One region of the Pseudomonas sp. NPDC090233 genome, then DNA from elsewhere that is predicted to be linked to it. Evidence: riboswitches for the same ligand, from Rfam matches in the RefSeq annotation. Region 1 holds a riboswitch; the other holds the start of a gene.
What was found. A riboswitch is a leader RNA that binds a small molecule or an ion and turns the genes downstream of it on or off. The one in region 1 is predicted to bind thiamine pyrophosphate.
Positions count from the first base shown of each region.

Region 2: linked by a shared signal. The riboswitch ahead of thiC (phosphomethylpyrimidine synthase ThiC) and the one ahead of ACIQUF_RS03740 (TenA family protein) in region 1 are both predicted to bind thiamine pyrophosphate.

Region 1 is NZ_JBIVYQ010000001.1:821,461-824,940, forward strand. It holds gene ACIQUF_RS03735 (EAL domain-containing protein) at 1-1,351, opposite strand, end outside; TPP riboswitch at 1,513-1,626, shown strand; gene ACIQUF_RS03740 (TenA family protein) at 1,706-2,353, shown strand; gene tenA (thiaminase II) at 2,356-3,027, shown strand; gene ACIQUF_RS03750 (BCCT family transporter) at 3,203-3,480, shown strand, end outside.
Region 2 is NZ_JBIVYQ010000006.1:383,884-387,363, forward strand. It holds gene ACIQUF_RS18985 (TolC family outer membrane protein) at 1-1,182, opposite strand, end outside; TPP riboswitch at 1,345-1,451, shown strand; gene thiC (phosphomethylpyrimidine synthase ThiC) at 1,606-3,480, shown strand, end outside.

The sequences.
Region 1 (3,480 bases):
CCGAGAGCTTCTGCACCAGGTTGTGCACCCAGCTGTTGATCTGCGCTTCACTGCGCTCGCCCGCCAGCAGCACGACGAATTCGTCGCCCCCAAAGCGTGAAGCCTCGTCGCCCGGTTCGAGCAGGCGCTGAATACGCCCAGCCACGGCCTGCAGCAGCAGATCGCCGATCTTGTGCCCAAGCGAATCGTTGATCGACTTGAAGCGGTCCATGTCGATGAACAGGATCGCCATCAGCCGGCGTTTGCCACGTTGGCGTGTCAGTGCCTGACCTGCCACCTCGACGAACTGGCGGCGGTTGTGCAGGCCGCTGAGGTGGTCGGTGGCGGCGGCGTGGCTGCTGCGCCGGTGTTCGTCCTCCAGGCGCACGATCAACTGCTGATTGACCTGCTGCGCGTGCTCCAGGGCGCTGAAAGCCTCCTGGCGCTTGCCTAACAGACGCAGGGTCCAGGCCAGGCTGACGAGGATCATCAGGGTCATGCTCAGGTTCAGCCAGAACTGGCGAGAATAGGCCAGGGCCGTGGGGGCGAGAATCTCGTCATAGCGTTGGCTGACGATGATGCTGAAGCCGCGCTCGTCGATGCGCCGGTAGAGGCTCTGGAAGGGGTTGCCGGCGGCGTACTGGACCAGTAGCCCGGACTCGCTGCCCGGCGTCGGCAGGCCAGGCTCGAATTCATCACCGGCCACGACCACGCCACTGGTGTCGATACGCAGGCGTTCCTGGCCGTCATCCTGTAACAGGCGCATCAACCCGGTAGTGCCCAGGTCGATGTGCTGGAACAGCACGGCGAGGTAGCCGATATCGAGTTGTACCACGAGGATGTTGTCGATTTCGCGGCCGGGCAGGTTGGTCAACGGCAAGAGGAAGGGCAGGCGCCAGTTCGGCATGGCGGTCGGTGTAAGCGTTGGGGTGATGCGAGGCAGGAACGGTTTGAAACCGTAATGGGCGACATGCAGTTTGAGCTGCTGCAGCCAGTCCTCCGGCAGCTCTGGGGCTTCATCGCCATGGCTTGCCGACAGCAGCCGCCCGTTCCGGTCATAAAGGCTCATGCGTTTGAATACCGGGTCTTCGGCCAGCAGCCGTGCCAGGCTCAGGTTGCCCTGGCGCAGCACTTTCATGTCGTCCTGGGTAACCCGGCCTACGGCCTGGGCGCGGTCGACCAACTGTCGCAGGCTTTCGCCGACGATGCTTGCGAGGTTCAGGTGTTCGGCGGCCTTCGCCGACAGTGCATCCTGGCGCGCGGCTCCCTTCTGAGTAAAGTGCAGCCCCCAGAGGAACGTCAGGGTGGCTGCGCAGAGCACCAGTATCAACAGGCGTAACAGGCCTGCAGACGAGAGAAAACGGCGTATCACAGCTGGCATTCCCGACCCTGGGTGATGGTCGAAAAATACGACAGGCAGATGACAGGTTCATGACTGGTGGCTAAATGCCTTTATTTTTCCGAGCCGCAGCGTGCAGGGCCATTTGTGGGGGGCTACCTCGTGACAAACGCTGTTCAGCTGCTGTATACCTGCACCCCACCAAGGGGAGTCCGGCAACGGGCTGAGAGACCGCTGGCATCGCAGCGCGGTGACCCTTAGAACCTGATCCGGATCATGCCGGCGAAGGGATGGGACTGCCGACCTGCCTTTTTGCCGGCCTCATTGCGAGGCCGCTTCATGCCCCAACATAACGGTCTCGCTGTCACCCCAATGGAGGGCAGCATCATGACCGAACGCTTCACCGAAACCCTGCGCCAACAGAACCAACCGACCTGGTCGGCTGCCGTCGGCCACCGCTTCGTCTCCGAGCTCTGCGACGGCAGCGTGGCGGACCCGATCATGGTCCGCTACCTGGTCCAGGACCATCGTTTTCTCGACAGCTTCCTGACCTTGTTGGGCGCCGCCATCGCCACTGCCGACACCTTCGAGGCTCGGCTGCGGTTCGGCCGCTTCGCCGGGATGATTTCCAGCGATGAAAACACCTATTTCCTGCGCGCCTTCGAGGCACTGGACGTAAGTCCAGAGCAGCGTATGGGACCTGAGGACACGCTGCCCACAGCGGGCTTCAAGGCGATCATGCGCGAGGCGGCGGCCACCCGCTCCTATGCAGCTGCGCTGGCGGTATTGAACGTAGCGGAGGGTCTGTACCTGGACTGGGCGACGCGGGCCGCCAAACCGCTGCCGGCCAATTTCGTGCACGCAGAGTGGATTACCCTGCACGACAACCCGGCGTTTGCCGAATTTGTCGCCTTCCTGCAATCCGAACTCGACCGGGTAGGGCCGCAGGAAGCAGAACTGAGCCGCGATTTCTATGCGCGTACCGTGGCCCTGGAGCTGGCCTTCTTCGACGCCATCTACGACGAGGAGGCTTGAGCATGGATATCTTCGAGCGCCTGAAGGCCGCCACCGCCGCGCAGTGGTCCAGCTATGTGGACCACGACTTCGTCCGGCAGATGGGTGAGGGCACCCTGAGCGAGGAAGCCTTCCGGACCTACCTGGTGCAGGACTACCTGTTCCTCATCCAGTTCGCCCGCGCCTGGGCGCTGGCTGCCTATAAGAGCCGCCTGCCAGCCGACATCCGCGCTGCCCAGGCCGGCCTGGCGGCGATCCTTGACGAGACCGAACTGCACCTGCGCCTGTGCGCTCGTTGGGGGCTGACGCAGGCCGATATCGAGGCGGCGCCGGAGCATCAGGCCACGGTCGCCTACACCCGCTATGTACTCGATTGCGGCGCTGCGGGCGATCTGCTGGAACTGCATGTGGCGTTAGCGCCGTGCGTGATCGGCTACGCCGAAATTGGCCGCACGCTGGCGGAGCGGATCGGTGATCTGAGCAATCACCCGTACCGGGAATGGATAGGCGAGTATGCCGGTGAAGGCTACCAGGGCGTTGCCGCGGCAGCACGCAAGCACCTGGATGAACTGGCCGCGCGGAGCATGACCGAGCAGCGGTTCGTTGAGCTGGCAGCAGTCTTTGGCCAGGCCTCGCGGTTGGAAGCCGACTTTTGGCAAATGGGGTTTGAGGGCGTGGTAACGCCTGCCAGGTAGATACGTGACCGACAGGTCGCGCATTGGATGTAGCAGGACGGTCCTGGAATAGGGGTCGTCGTTTCGGGCACTGGATAATCAAACGGCCTCTCTTGGGCCGTCCCCGGTTTTTGAGTAGGCATCGCTAGCAATTACAACTACAAAAGCCTGCAGCAAAACCGAAAAGGGCCCATTGATGGCAACGCAAGAGAACGTTGAAACACCGGCGCTCGGCGTCACCGACCCGACCAAGACTGCCGAGGCCCGGCAGGACCGCCACCGCGAAGGCAAGCTCGATTGGGCGGTGTTCGGCATTACCAGCCTGCTGGCAATCGTCTTCATCCTCTGGGGTCTCGTCAATCAGGCGGGCCTCGCAGCCAGTGCTTCAACGGCTCAGTCCTGGGTCATCGTCAACTTCGGCTGGTTCTTCGTGCTGACCTCGACCGTGTTCGTGATTTTCGTGCTGTGGCTGGC
Region 2 (3,480 bases), on a different contig from region 1:
CTGGTAGCCGATTTCGGTGGCTTCCAGCGCGCTCTGGTTGGAAATGATCGACTGCTTGCGTGCCTGTACCTGCTCCACATCGGTATTCACCGCGCGGTGCAGGTTGCGCGTGTTCTCCACCACCTGGCGGCGCAGGCTTTCGCGTTGCTGCTCGCTCTGGCTCAGGCGCTGGTAGGCCTCGCGCACCTGCGAACTGGTCAGGCCGCCGCTGTAGATCGGGATATTCAGCTGCAGGCCGATGCTGGTCTGTTCCACGTCACCGCTGTAGCGCACGCCCAGCTGCGAGGGGTTGCTGAAACCCAGGTTGTCGTTGTCGCCTTTTTGGTACTTGGCCACCGCATCCAGCGTCGGCGCGTGGCCGGCCTTGCGCTGGCGCAGGGTTTCTTCGGCGGCACTGACGGCGTAATTGGTCGCCAGCAGGTTGAGGTTCTGCCGGCCGGCGGTCTCGACCCAGGCCTTGGCATCGTTGGGCGTGGGCACCTGGATCGGCAGGGTATGGACTACGCCCTGAATCGAAGCGTATTCGCGGTTGGTCAGGGTTACCAGTGCTTCGAAGGCATCCTGTACCTGGCGCTCGGCGATGATCCGGTTGGCCCTGGCTGTGTCGTAGCTGGCCTGGGACTGCAGCACGTCGGTCTTGTCCGACAGGCCCACGTCAAAACGTTCGTTGGACTGGTCGAGTTGGCGCTTGAAGGCGGCTTCCTCGGCCTTGGTCGCAGCCAGGTTGTCCTGGGCGCGGAGCACTGCGAAGTAGTTTTGCGCGGTCTGCAGTATCAGGTTCTGCTCGGTGGCCGACAGCTCCAGCGCCGCTTGCTCATTGACCGCCTCAGCCGCCTGCAACTGGAACCAGCGGTCGGCACGGAACACCGGCTGGGCCAGGGTGGCGCTCCAGGAGTTGCCGCTGCGGTTGGAGGTGATCGACGGTTCGTCGAGTTTGGTCCGGGTATTCTGCATCTCGGCACCGGCCGACAGGTTCGGCAACAGGCCGGCGCGGGCCTGGGGCACCACTTCGCGGCGGGCGCCATAATCGGCGCGTGCGGCCGCAAGATCGGCGTTGTTGTCGACCGCTTCCTGGTAGACGCTGACCAGGTCGGTTTTGACTGTTGTGGGCACATCCGCTGCCCAGACCACTCCGTTGGACGCACAAGACACGGCTATCGCCAGTGAGAGTTTGCGCAGCATAGAGGCAATCCTTGTACGAAATTATAATTTCTGAACTGTTGAGTATCGAAAGATGGGCCAGTGTAAGGCCGAGCGCAGTCGGCAACAATCGCCGCGTGCGCCTTTCATCATCGCTACCATTTACCCGCTTGGCTTTGCCGACCACTCCAGTCTAGACTGCGCATGTTCTTGTCGGGGTGCCTTGAAGCAAAGGCTGAGATCGCATAGGTGCGGATCCCGTTGAACCTGATCAGGTTAGCGCCTGCGTAGGGAACAAGATTGCTCGCCTTCCCGGGGAGCCTCTTGTGCAAGGTCCGGGAATGTCTCAGCTGCTTGCGGCTCATGGCACCTCGTCCTCGCACTGCACTCGTCTACGAGTGCGTCCGCCTCTTTCAGGTTCACCCCGACATTCCGCCCGCTTGGAAGCCGTCTGGAGAGCCTGTGATGACCAAACAAGAAAAAACGATCAACCTCAGTGAGTCGGCGCAAGTCGATCAGCAGTCCGTGCAACCGTTTCCGCGTTCGCGCAAGGTCTATGTCGAAGGTTCGCGCCCGGACATCCGCGTGCCGATGCGCGAAATCAGCCTGCACGACACCCCCACCGACTTCGGCGGCGAAAGCAACGCCCCGGTGCTGGTGTATGACACGTCCGGCCCGTACACCGACCCGAACGTCATCATCGACGTACGCAAAGGCCTGGCCGATGTTCGGTCCGCCTGGATCGACGCGCGTGGCGACACCGAGCGCCTGGGCGGCCTGAGCTCGAACTTTGGCCAGCAGCGCCTGAACGATGCCGAGCTTGCCAAGCTGCGCTTCAACCACGTGCGCAACCCGCGCCGCGCCAAGGCCGGCGCCAACGTCTCGCAGATGCACTACGCCCGCCAGGGCATCATCACCGCCGAGATGGAATACGTTGCCATCCGCGAGAACATGAAGCTGCAGGAGGCGCGCGCCGCAGGTTTGCTCAACCAGCAGCACGCCGGCCACAGCTTCGGCGCCAACATCCCGAAAGAGATCACCGCCGAGTTCGTGCGCGAAGAAATCGCCCGCGGCCGCGCGATCATCCCGGCCAACATCAACCACACGGAGCTGGAGCCGATGATCATCGGCCGCAACTTCCTGGTGAAGATCAACGGCAACATCGGCAACAGCGCCCTGGGCTCCTCGATCGAGGAAGAAGTGGCCAAGCTGACCTGGGGCATTCGCTGGGGCTCGGACACGGTCATGGACCTGTCCACCGGCAAGCACATCCACGAAACCCGCGAGTGGATCATCCGCAACTCGCCGGTGCCGATCGGCACTGTGCCGATCTACCAGGCCCTGGAGAAGGTCAACGGCGTGGCCGAGGACCTGACCTGGGAGCTGTTCCGCGACACCCTGATCGAACAGGCCGAGCAGGGCGTGGACTATTTCACCATCCATGCCGGTGTGCTGCTGCGCTACGTGCCGCTGACCGCCAAGCGGGTCACCGGCATTGTCAGCCGGGGCGGTTCGATCATGGCCAAGTGGTGCCTGGCGCACCACCAGGAAAACTTCCTGTACACGCATTTCGATGAGATCTGCGAAATCATGAAGGCCTACGACGTCAGCTTCTCGCTGGGTGACGGCCTGCGTCCGGGCTCGATCGCCGACGCCAACGATGCGGCGCAGTTCGGCGAACTGGAAACCCTCGGCGAGCTGACCAAGATCGCCTGGAAGCACGACGTTCAGTGCATGATCGAAGGCCCGGGCCATGTGCCGATGCAGTTGATCAAAGAGAACATGGACAAGCAGCTGGAGTGCTGCGACGAGGCGCCGTTCTACACCCTCGGCCCGCTGACCACCGACATTGCCCCCGGTTACGACCACATCACCTCGGGTATCGGCGCGGCGATGATCGGCTGGTTCGGCTGCGCCATGCTCTGTTACGTCACGCCGAAAGAACACTTGGGCCTGCCGAACAAGGATGACGTCAAGACCGGCATCATCACCTACAAGATCGCCGCGCATGCCGCCGACCTTGCCAAGGGCCACCCCGGTGCGCAGATCCGTGACAACGCCTTGTCCAAGGCGCGGTTCGAGTTCCGTTGGGAAGACCAGTTCAACCTCGGCCTGGACCCGGACACTGCACGCGCCTTCCACGACGAGACCCTGCCGAAGGAATCGGCCAAGGTCGCGCACTTCTGCTCGATGTGCGGGCCGAAGTTCTGCTCGATGAAGATCACCCAGGAAGTGCGTGAGTACGCCGCCAGGATCGAGACCGTGGACGTTTCGGTCGAGCAAGGCATGCGCGAGCAGGCCGAGCGGTTCCGCCAGGAAGGCAGCCAGCTGTATCACAAG